DNA from 2 places in the Streptomyces sp. NPDC035033 genome. Region 1 is predicted to be linked to the other one. Evidence: riboswitches for the same ligand, from Rfam matches in the RefSeq annotation. Region 1 holds a riboswitch; the other holds the start of a gene.
The links. Region 1 has a riboswitch for cobalamin ahead of AB0E83_RS32740 (energy-coupling factor ABC transporter permease). Riboswitches for the same ligand answer to the same signal wherever they lie in the genome.

Region 1 (5,135 bases):
GCCGTGATGTCCAGCGCCTCCAGCGCCTCCGCCACCCGGAGCCGCACCTCCTCCTCCGCCAGCCCCAGGTTCATCGGCCCGAACGACACGTCCTGCGCCACCGACGCGGCGAAGAGCTGGTCGTCCGGGTCCTGCGTCACCAGCTGCACCGAGGTCCGCAGCCGGGTCAGCCCCTTCCGGTCGTACGCCACCTCCGCGCCGTCCAGGAGCAGCGCCCCGCTGCCGACCCGCAGCCCGCCGCTCAGCAGCCGCAGCAGCGTCGTCTTCCCGCCGCCGTTGCGCCCGAGCAGCGCGACCGCCCGGCCCTCCGGCACCGCGAAGCCGACATCGGTGAGGACGGGCGGCCCGTCCTCGTACGCGAAACCCGCGCGGACCAGTTCCACGACCGGGGTGGGGGCCGTCATGGCAGGAGCCTTTCCAGGACGAGGGTGAGGGCGACGAGCCCCGCGAGGAGACCGCCCGTCGCCGCGAGGAACGGACGGGAGACCGCCGCCCCGGGCAGCAGGACCCGCAGCGTGCCGTCGTACCCCCGCCCGGCGAGACCGGTCTGGAGCCGCTGCGCCCGGTCGAAGGCCCGCACGAACGAGGTCGCGCCGAGCCCGGCCAGCGACCGCCACACGGCCGCCCGGGTGGTCGCCCCGAGCCGCGCCGCCTGCGCCTGGCGCACCTTGGCCTGCGCGTCGAGCAGCAGGAAGACGATCCGGTACATCACCAGGGCCACGTCCACCACCGGCGCCGGCACCCCGGCCCGCACCAGGCGCGGCAGCACGTCCGACACCGGCGTGGTGAAGGCGAACAGCAGCACCCCCAGCGAGGCCGACGCCGTCCGCAGCAGCAGCTCCCCGGCGTGCGCGGGACCGTCCGGGGCCCAGGCCACGGCGCCCCCGGGCCCGCCCACCGCGAACAGCAGCGGCACCGCGCCCGTGACGCAGAAACCGAGCGGGATCCGGAAGGCCCGCCACAGCTGCCGGCCCGGCACGCCGGCCGGACCGAGCAGCACCGCGAGGGTGGCCGCCGCGACCAGGACCGCCCCCGGCCACGGCGGCAGACACACCGCGCAGAGCGTCAGGCCGAAGCCGAGCACGGCCTTCTCCGCCGGATGGCGGCGGCGCCAGCGACTGCCGTGCGCCGCCGCGTCGATCGGCAGCATCGGCGGCTACGCGTCCTTGTCCGCGTCCGGGGCGGGCGCGCCGCCCTCCGCGCGGGCCGCGGCCCGCTCCTCGCCCTGCCGCCGGCCGCGCCGCAGCCCGAAGTAGTACGCGAGGACACCGGCGCCCAGCGCCGCCTGGAGGGCGAACAGCGCCGACTCGATCTCGCCGGACGGCGGCTCGTACAGCGGGGAGAACCACGGCTCGTAGTCCGGCTCGATCTCGGTGATCGCCGTCTCCGCCTCCGCGTCGGCGCCGGTGAACGGCTCCTCCTTGTGGTCGCCGAGGCCGAGCGCCAGCGGCAGCACCGCCAGCGCCGCCACGAGCGCCAGCAGCAGCGTGTTGATCCTCGCGTTCCGGCTCATCACGCCGCAGCCTCCTCGCGCCGCTTCGCCTCCGGCCGGGCGAGCACGCCCAGCCGCAGCAGGTCGCCCCTGCTGGACTGCGTGAGCAGCCGCATCACCAGGACGGTCAGCAGCCCCTCGCTCACGGCGAGCGGGATCTGCGTCACCGCGAAGATCCCGCCGAACTTGGCGAGCGACCCCGCCACCCCGCTGCCCGGGTCGGGGAAGGCGAGGGCCAGCTGGACGCTGGTCACGCAGTAGGTGGAGAGGTCGGCGACGAACGCGCCGGAGAACACGCCCACCATCAGCGGCGCCCCGGACCGCTTCAGCAGCAGGTACGTCCCGTACCCCGCCCAGGGCCCGACGACCGCCATCGAGAAGACGTTCGCCCCCAGCGTCGTCAGCCCGCCGTGGGCGAGCAGCAGCGCCTGGAACAGCAGCGTGATCGTGCCGAGCACCGCCATGACCGGCGGCCGGAACAGGATGGCACCCAGCCCCGTGCCCGTCGGATGGGAACAACTCCCCGTCACCGAGGGCAGTTTGAGCGCGGACAGGACGAAGGTGAAGGCGCCGGAGGCGCCGAGCAGCAGGGTGGACTCGGGGTGGGCGCGCACCTCGCGGGTGAGCGCGCGGACGCCGTGGACGACGAACGGGGCCGACGCGACGCCCCAGGCGGCCGCGTGGACGGGGGGCAGATACCCCTCGGCGATATGCATGATCGGGAGACCCTCTCCAGCACCTCGTGGATGGACAACGCGCCCTGGCCGGTCTCCTGGCTGACGGTAGTGCCGCCCGACTCCGCCTTCCCACCCCACGACGGTCTCCCGCGGCGGAGCAGTGGCTTCCCCTGGGGGATGGAGCCGGACCTCCCGATCACAGTGGCGAGGGCCGCACCGGTACTGCACCGGTTTCCCGAACACCAAGGCCCTGTGACAGTAGTGGGTTGACCTGCTTCATCACAATGCGGGGTCGGTCACTCGCGCTCCGGAGCGCGAGCGGCCGGGGCGCCGCCGGACGGCGCCCCGGCCCTCTCCTACGCCGGGCCGTCCGCCTCGCCGTACACCGAGTCCAGCAAGGAGTCGTACGCGGCGTACATCTTCGGCAGCGCCCTCCGATCGTCACGCACGGCGAGGAAGCCGAGGACGGACGAGAGGAGGTGCTCGACGGACCGGCGGTCCTGCTCCGCGGTGAACCGTTCGAACCCCTGGAAGCGGAGGTCCGGGACCGCCTCGGACGGGATCCTCCTGATCCAGTGCTGAGCGGACAGCTCGCCGCCACGGACGCAGAGCCATTCGTGGAAGCCTCTCAGCATCCCGCCCGAGCGCGCGAGGTCGTACCCCGCGAGGAACATCGCCACGGGGTGGTACGCGGAACCGAGTCCGTATCCGCCCGGATTCTCGCGGACGCGGAGAATGAGTTCCCTGTCCTCCATCGTTCCTCCTCAGAACCCGAAGTCGATGTTCCCGTGCCTCGACCACCTGGACTTGTACTCGGCGATCGATTCCCCTCCCCGTGGCGTCCACGCGTCGTAGACCCGCCCCTCGTACACCACGACGACGTGGAAGTACCAGCCGGAGTCCACCCCCCGATACGTGGGGAGCAGGAGCTGGTCGACCGGGTTGATGGTGACGATCTGGCCGCCCCCCAGGCTGTCACGGATGCGACGGGCGCACACGTCACAGCCGCCGGAGTCCCTGATCTCGTCCACGGCCCGCGGGATGCCGGGCACGTCGTGCTCGAAGCACGAGCTTCCGGTCGCCGCCAGGGCCAGCGGCATCGCGTTCGCGGCCGTGTCGAGCAGTCTGCAGCCGGTCTTCGCCTGACCGAGGCCGTCGAGCGCCTTCTCCAGCGCCTTGAACTTCGAGCCGACGACCACGTCCGTCGCGAGGCTCCAGCAGTTCTCCAGGTCCTTGCCGTCGAGGCACGCCTCCAGGTCGGACAGGCCGGTGAGCTCGGCGGTCACGTCCGCCAGCCCCTTCATCGCGTCGCCGAACTCGTCGCCCATCGACAGGATGTCGCAGCCGATTTCGTGGTGCTGGCACCAGCGGACGAATTCCCGCGGGTCGCACGGGATGTACCCGTTCTGGCAGCGGTACTGCTCGGCCGGGGTCATCCCGCCCTCGACCGCCTTCCGCTTCGCCTCGACGGCCGCCTTCCGCCGGGCTTCCTCCTCCTGCCGGTACTTCTCGACGGCGACCTGGAAGGTCTCGGTCGCGGCCTTGAGCGCGGCCTCGCTGTCCTGTCCCGCGTCGAGGTGGGACTGCCACGCCTGCCCGGCGTACGCCCAGGCGGTCGACGACGACGCCTGCGCCATCTCGGAGGAGAGCGTGGCGTCCGCGGCGGACCTGGCGGCGTTGCGGGAGTCGGCGTCGGCGGCGTCGGCGGCCCTGCGGGCCGTCACGGCGTCCTCGGCCGCGCGGGCCGCCGAGGCCTCGGCGGCCCGCGCGTGCTGGTCGGCCTGCTCCGCGTACTCCCCCGCCTTCACCGCCCAGTCGTCGGCCTTCTGGGCCCAGGTGACGGCCTCGTCGGCGGCCTTGCGGGCCTGGGCGGCGACCTTCTGCGCCGTCGCGGCGTTCTGCTGGGCCCGGGCCGCGACCTTGGAGGCGTCCGCGATCAGCTTCTGGACCCGGGCCACGTGGGTCGCGGCCAGCTGGTCCTTGCGCACCGCCATGTACTGGCCGGAGACGATGAAGGCGTGCAGCGTACGGGGCGAGCCCTCCAGGGCGATGCGCGCCGCGGCCTTGACCTCGGGGCCGCCGGCCGAGACCAGCTGGGCCGCGCGGACCCGCTCGTCGTCGTTCCGCGCCGTGAACTGCCCCCGGACGAGGAAGTCGCTGTACTTCTTCGGGTCGCCGCTCTCCAGGGCCGCACGGCCCGCGTCGGTGACCACGGGGCCCGCTTCGGAGATCACGCGCGCGATGGCCACGCGCATGAGCTCCGAGGACACCCGGTACTGGCCGTCGTCGACGAAGGCGGAGACCGCGGCGGCGTCGCCGTCGAGCGCGGTCTCCGCGGCGGCACGGACCTCCGCGGACTCGCTCTCCTCGGCGAGGCGCGCCACGTACGAGCGGTCGTCCTGCTCCTGGGCGCTCGCCCAGCCGTTGCGCAGGTAGTCGAGGACGACCTCGTCGGGTCCGGCCAGCGCGGCCTCGGCCGCTCCCCGGCCCCACGCGGTTCCCTCCTTCATGACCCGCACGGCCAGCGCGCGGCCCTGGGCGGCGACGGCGTGGAGGTCCGCCCCGGGCGCCTGCGCGCTCGCCAGCAGCCGGTCGCGTTCGGCCTCCCGCTCCCCGGCCGACCGTTCCAGCGCCGCGGTCCGGGCGACGCGGGCCTCCTCGGCGGCCTTCTGGTCCCGGGCGCGTTCGATGCCGGCGTTGGTCCGGCCGAGGAGCTCCTCGGCCTCGACCTTGCGGGCGATGGTGTACACCTTCTGCGCCCGCAGGACGGCGTTCGTCGCCACCGTCGCCGCCTGGGTGGCGGCGTCGGCGTGCGCGGTGGACCTGACGGCCGCCTGGGTGGCGTCACCCGCGTGTTCCGCCGCGTCCTCCGCGGCGTCCGCCGCGCTGCGGGCGTGCGCCGCCGCCGAGGTCGCCGCGTCCCGGGCTTCGCCCGCCGCGGTGGCCGCCTCCCGGGCCAGCGACTC
Region 2 (5,135 bases), on a different contig from region 1:
CGTCGGCGAGGCGCTCGGTCCGCTCGCCCGCCATGAACGCCCGCTCCACGTACCGGGCGTCCTCCAGCCGGCCGGCCCGCTCCAGGGCGCGCCGGACGGCGGGGAAGGTGCGGCCGAGCTTCATCACGACCGCCGAGTCGGCGGCCGCGAGGCGGGCCGTCAGCTCGTCCTCCGGCAGGGTGCCGGGGACGATCGTGAGGACCTCCTCGGCCTCGCACAGCGGCTCGCCGAGCCGGGCGGCGGCGGCGCTGACGGAGGTGACGCCGGGGATGACGGTGGTGTCGTAGCGGTCCGCGAGCCGCTTGTGCATGTGCTGGTAGGAGCCGTAGAAGAGCGGGTCGCCCTCGGCGAGGACGGCGACCGTGCGGCCCGCGTCGAGGTGGGCGGCGAGCCGGGCCGCGGCCTCCTCGTAGAAGTCGTCGAGCGCGCCCCGGTAGCCGCCGGGGTGGTCGGTGGTCTCCACGGTGAGCGGGTACATCAGCCGCTCCTCGACGTGGTCCTCGCGCAGGTGCGGGGCGGCGATGGAGCGCGCTATCGAGCGGCCGTGGCGGGCCGAGTGGTAGGCGACGACGTCGGCCTCGGCGATGGCCTTGACGGCGGCGAGGGTGAGCAGGTCCGGGTCGCCGGGGCCGAGGCCGACCCCGTACAGCTTGCCCTTCACAGCGGTCATGCCTGGATCTCCGGTTCGTGCGCGAGGGCGTTGAGGGCGGCGGCGGTCATCGCGCTGCCGCCGCGGCGGCCGCGGACCACCAGGTAGTCGAGGCCGAGGTCGTTGGCGGCGAGGGCGTCCTTGGACTCGGCGGCGCCGATGAAGCCGACGGGGATGCCGAGGACGGCGGCCGGCTTCGGCGCGCCCTTCCCGATCATCTCCAGGAGGTGGAAGAGGGCGGTGGGGGCGTTGCCGATGGCGACGACGGAGCCTTCGAGGCGGTCCCGCCACAGTTCGAGGGCGGCGGCGGAGCGGGTGGTGCCGAGCTCGGCGGCGAGGGCGGGCACGGCCGGGTCGGAGAGCGCGCACAGCACCTCGTTGTCGGCGGGCAGCCGCTTGCGGGTGACGCCGGAGGCGACCATCTGCGCGTCGCAGAGGATGGGGGCGCCGGCCCGGAGGGCGGCGCGGGCGCTCGCGACGACGCCCGGCGAGTAGGCGATGTCCCGGACGAGGTCGGTCATGCCGCAGGCGTGGATCATGCGCACGGCGACCGTGGCGACGTCGTCGGGCATCCCCCCGAGGTCCGCCTCGGCGCGGATCGTGGCGAAGGAACGGCGGTAGATCTCGACGCCGTCCTTCTCGTACTCGTACATCCTCAGCTCTCCATCGGTGTCGTACGGGCCGCCGCCACGGCTTCGGCCAGGGCGGTACGGGGGACGGGGACGCCGTCCAGCAGATACGTGGCGGAGTCCCGGGCGGTGACCTCGACCCAGGTGCCGTGCGGGTGCCCGCAGCGGCGCGCGCAGCCGGAGAAGTGCACGGGCAGCGGCCCGGGGGGCGCCGTGCGGGCGTCCGCCCGGACGTCGGCGAGGGACTTGGCGCAGCCGGGCAGGCCGGTGCAGGCGGTGACGCCGGTGCCGGGGGCGGCCGGGTCGGTGATCAGGCCGTGCGCGGCGAGGACGGGGAGCCGGGCGGGGGCCGCCCCGACGGCGACCGCTCCGCGCCACGGGGTGAGCCGGAGCTCGTCGGCGCCGTCGGCGAGGGCCCGCAGGCCGTCGGCGGTGAGCCGGCCGAGGGGGGCGAGGACGTGCAGGGCGCGGTCGCCGAGGGGGCCGGGCGCGGGCGGCGGCGCCGGCGGGAGGGAGAGCGGGGGTACGGGCTCCGCGGCGATCCCCGCGCGGGCCAGGGCGCCGGCCCACTCCGGGACGTGCCCGGCGGGCAGCTCGCGCGGGCGCCACGCGCCGGTCCCGGTGGCCTCGGCGGCGTCGAGGAAGGCGAGGGCGCAGGCGAGGGCGGCGCCGGCGGCGTCGGCGGCGGGCAGGCGGAAGGTGCCGGAGCCGGTCTCCAGGAGGACGGCTCCGTCCGGCGCTGCGACCAAGGTCACATCGCCGCCGAGTCCGGCGACGTCGCCGCGGCCGTCGTCGAGGACGAAGAGGAAGCGGCCGGAGAGGGCCGCGGCGCGGGGCTCCGCGCACAGCGCCGCGTCCAGGGCGCGGGCCCACAACTGCGCGTCCCCGTGGCCGAGTCCGTCGAGTCCGGCGGCGGGCGAGGCCACGATGTTGCGGACCCGTTCGTGGGTGGGGGAGGGCAGCAGGCCGGCCGCGCCGAGGAGGGCGGCGAGCTCCGCCCCGCAGCCCTCGCCGAGGCCGCGCAGCTCCGCGTTGCCGCGCGAGGTGACGCTGATCCGCCCGTCGCCCAGGGACTCCGCCGCGCCGGCCAGGACCTCGGCCTGACGGGGAGTCAATCTGCCTGCGGGCAGGCGGAGTCGGGCCAGGCGGCCGTCGTCGGCGGGGTGCAGGCGCAGCGCCCCGGGGCAGGCGTCGCCACGGTCCCGTATGCGAGGTTCGCCCGGTTCGGGCGGCGGGGGTGGGGTGGGCGGCATGGCGGCGAGCATACCCACGGGGAACCGGGCGGCCACCGAGTGTGATCCGGCCGACTCCCCGGCCCCCTCCGGCCCGCGGGCGCCAGGATCTACTATGCAGATCGGCATGGGGTCCCAGGACCCCGGGGAGGAAGCCCGGTGAGAATCCGGCGCGGTCCCGCCACTGTGAGCCCGAGCCGGCGACGGCACGGGTGAGTCAGGAACTCCCCGCCGACCACGACCACCCGGGGCGCGGAAACCCCGAGGAAGGGCCTGAGCCTCGCCATGCTCCTGCTGCTGTCGCACTCCGACACCGACCTGCTCAGCGCCCGTGCGGCCGGCGGACCGGTGGAGTACCGCTTCGCCAACCCCGCCCGGCTCCCGCTCGCCGACCTCCCCGCCCTCCTCGACGGGGCCGAGCTGGTCCTGGTCCGCCTCCTCGGCGGCGTCCGCTCCTGGCAGGACGGCCTGGACGCGGTCCTCGCCACCGGGAAGCCGGTCGTCGTCCTCAGCGGCGAACAGGCCCCCGACGCCCAGCTGATGGCCGCCTCCACCGTCCCGGTCGGCGTCGCCACCGAGGCGCACGCCTACCTCGCCCACGGCGGCCCCGCCAACCTGGAGCAGCTCGCCCGCTTCCTCTCCGACACCGTCCTGCTCACCGGCCACGGCTTCGAGGCCCCGGCGCCCGCCCCGACCTGGGGCCCGCTGGAGCGCACCGCCCGCGTCACCGAGGGCCCGACGGTCGCCGTGCTCTACTACCGCGCCCACCACATGAGCGGGAACACCGCCTTCGTCAGCGCCCTCTGCGACGCCGTCGAGGACGCCGGGGCCCGCGCGCTGCCGCTGTACGTGGCCTCCCTGCGGGCCCCCGAGGAGGAGCTGCTCGCCGTCCTGCGCGGCGCCGACGCGATCGTCACCACCGTCCTCGCCGCCGGCGGCACCAGGCCGGCCGAGGCGCAGGCCGGCGGCGACGAGGAGGCGTGGGACGCGGGCGCGCTCGCCGCGCTCGACGTGCCGATCCTCCAGGCGCTGTGCCTGACCGGTTCCCGGTCGGCCTGGGAGGAGAACGACGAGGGCCTGTCGCCGCTGGACGCGGCCAGCCAGGTCGCCGTCCCCGAGTTCGACGGCCGGCTCATCACCGTCCCGTTCTCCTTCAAGGAGATCGACGCCGACGGCCTGCCCGCCTACGTCGCCGACGCCGAGCGCGCCGCCCGCGTCGCCGGCATCGCCGTCCGCCACGCCCGCCTGCGGCACATCCCGAACGCCGGGAAGAAGCTGGCGCTGGTCCTCTCCGCCTACCCGACCAAGCACTCCCGCATCGGCAACGCCGTCGGCCTCGCCACCCCCGCCTCCGCCGTCGCGCTGCTGCGCCGGCTGATCGAGGAGGGGTACGACTTCGGGCCCGCCGAGGAGCTGCCCGGCCTGGTCTCCGGCGACGGCGACGAGCTGATCCACGCCCTCATCGAGGCCGGCGGCCACGACCAGGACTGGCTCACCGAGGAGCAGCTGGCGAAGAACCCGGTCCGCATCCCGGCCGCCGACTACAAGCGCTGGTACGCCGAGCTGCCGGCCGAGCTGCGCGAGCGGGTCGAGGAGCACTGGGGGCCGGCCCCCGGCGAGATGTTCCTCGACCGGTCCCGGAACCCGGAGGGCGACATCGTCCTCGCCGCCCTGCGGCGCGGGAACCTGCTGATCCTCATCCAGCCGCCGCGCGGCTTCGGCGAGAACCCGATCGCGATCTACCACGACCCGGACCTGCCGCCGTCGCACCACTACCTGGCCGCCTACCGCTGGATCGCGGCCCGCGCGGAGGACGGCGGCTTCGGCGCCGACGCGATGGTCCACCTCGGCAAGCACGGCAACCTGGAGTGGCTGCCCGGCAAGAACGCGGGACTCTCCGCCGCCTGCGGCCCCGACGCGGCCCTCGGCGACCTGCCGCTGGTCTACCCGTTCCTCGTCAACGACCCGGGCGAGGGCACCCAGGCCAAGCGCCGCGTCCACGCCACCCTCGTCGACCACCTCGTGCCGCCGATGGCCCGCGCCGACTCCTACGGCGACATCGCGCGCCTGGAGCAGCTCCTCGACGAGTACGCGCAGATCTCCTCCATGGACCCGGCGAAGCTGCCCGCGATCCGCGCCCAGATCTGGACGCTGATCCAGGCCGCGAAGCTCGACCATGACCTCGGTCTGGAGGAGCGCCCGGAGGACGACGGCTTCGACGACTTCCTGCTGCACGTCGACGGCTGGCTGTGCGAGGTCAAGGACGCCCAGATCCGGGACGGCCTGCACGTCCTCGGCACCGCCCCCACCGGCCCCGAGCGGGTCAACCTGGTCCTCTCCATCCTGCGCGCCCGCCAGATCTGGGGCGGCACGCAGGCGCTGCCGGGCCTGCGCGAGGCGCTCGGCCTGGACGAGTCGGCCGCGACGCGGACCACCGCCGACGAGGCGGAGGCGAAGGCCCGCGCGCTGGTCGAGGCGATGGAGGCGGCGGACTGGGCGGCGGACGCGGTCGCGTCGGTCGCCGACGGGTACGGCGCCGAGGTCCACGACGTGCTCCGCTTCGCCTGCGAGCAGGTCGTGCCCCGGCTCGCCGCCACGACGGACGAGCTGACCCACGCCGTGCAC

Region 2: another riboswitch for cobalamin. It lies ahead of cobN (cobaltochelatase subunit CobN); the one in region 1 lies ahead of AB0E83_RS32740 (energy-coupling factor ABC transporter permease).

What each region holds. Positions count from the first base shown of each region.
Region 1 is NZ_JBEZUZ010000131.1:5,916-11,050, forward strand. It holds gene AB0E83_RS32725 (ATP-binding cassette domain-containing protein) at 1-404, opposite strand, end outside; gene cbiQ (cobalt ECF transporter T component CbiQ) at 401-1,150, opposite strand; gene AB0E83_RS32735 (energy-coupling factor ABC transporter substrate-binding protein) at 1,157-1,513, opposite strand; gene AB0E83_RS32740 (energy-coupling factor ABC transporter permease) at 1,513-2,208, opposite strand; cobalamin riboswitch at 2,237-2,459, opposite strand; gene AB0E83_RS32745 (hypothetical protein) at 2,526-2,924, opposite strand; gene AB0E83_RS32750 (ALF repeat-containing protein) at 2,934-5,135, opposite strand, start outside.
Region 2 is NZ_JBEZUZ010000001.1:268,504-273,638, forward strand. It holds gene AB0E83_RS01260 (precorrin-2 C(20)-methyltransferase) at 1-670, opposite strand, end outside; gene AB0E83_RS01265 (precorrin-8X methylmutase) at 667-1,302, opposite strand; gene AB0E83_RS01270 (cobalamin biosynthesis protein CobG) at 1,305-2,531, opposite strand; cobalamin riboswitch at 2,623-2,757, shown strand; gene cobN (cobaltochelatase subunit CobN) at 2,796-5,135, shown strand, end outside.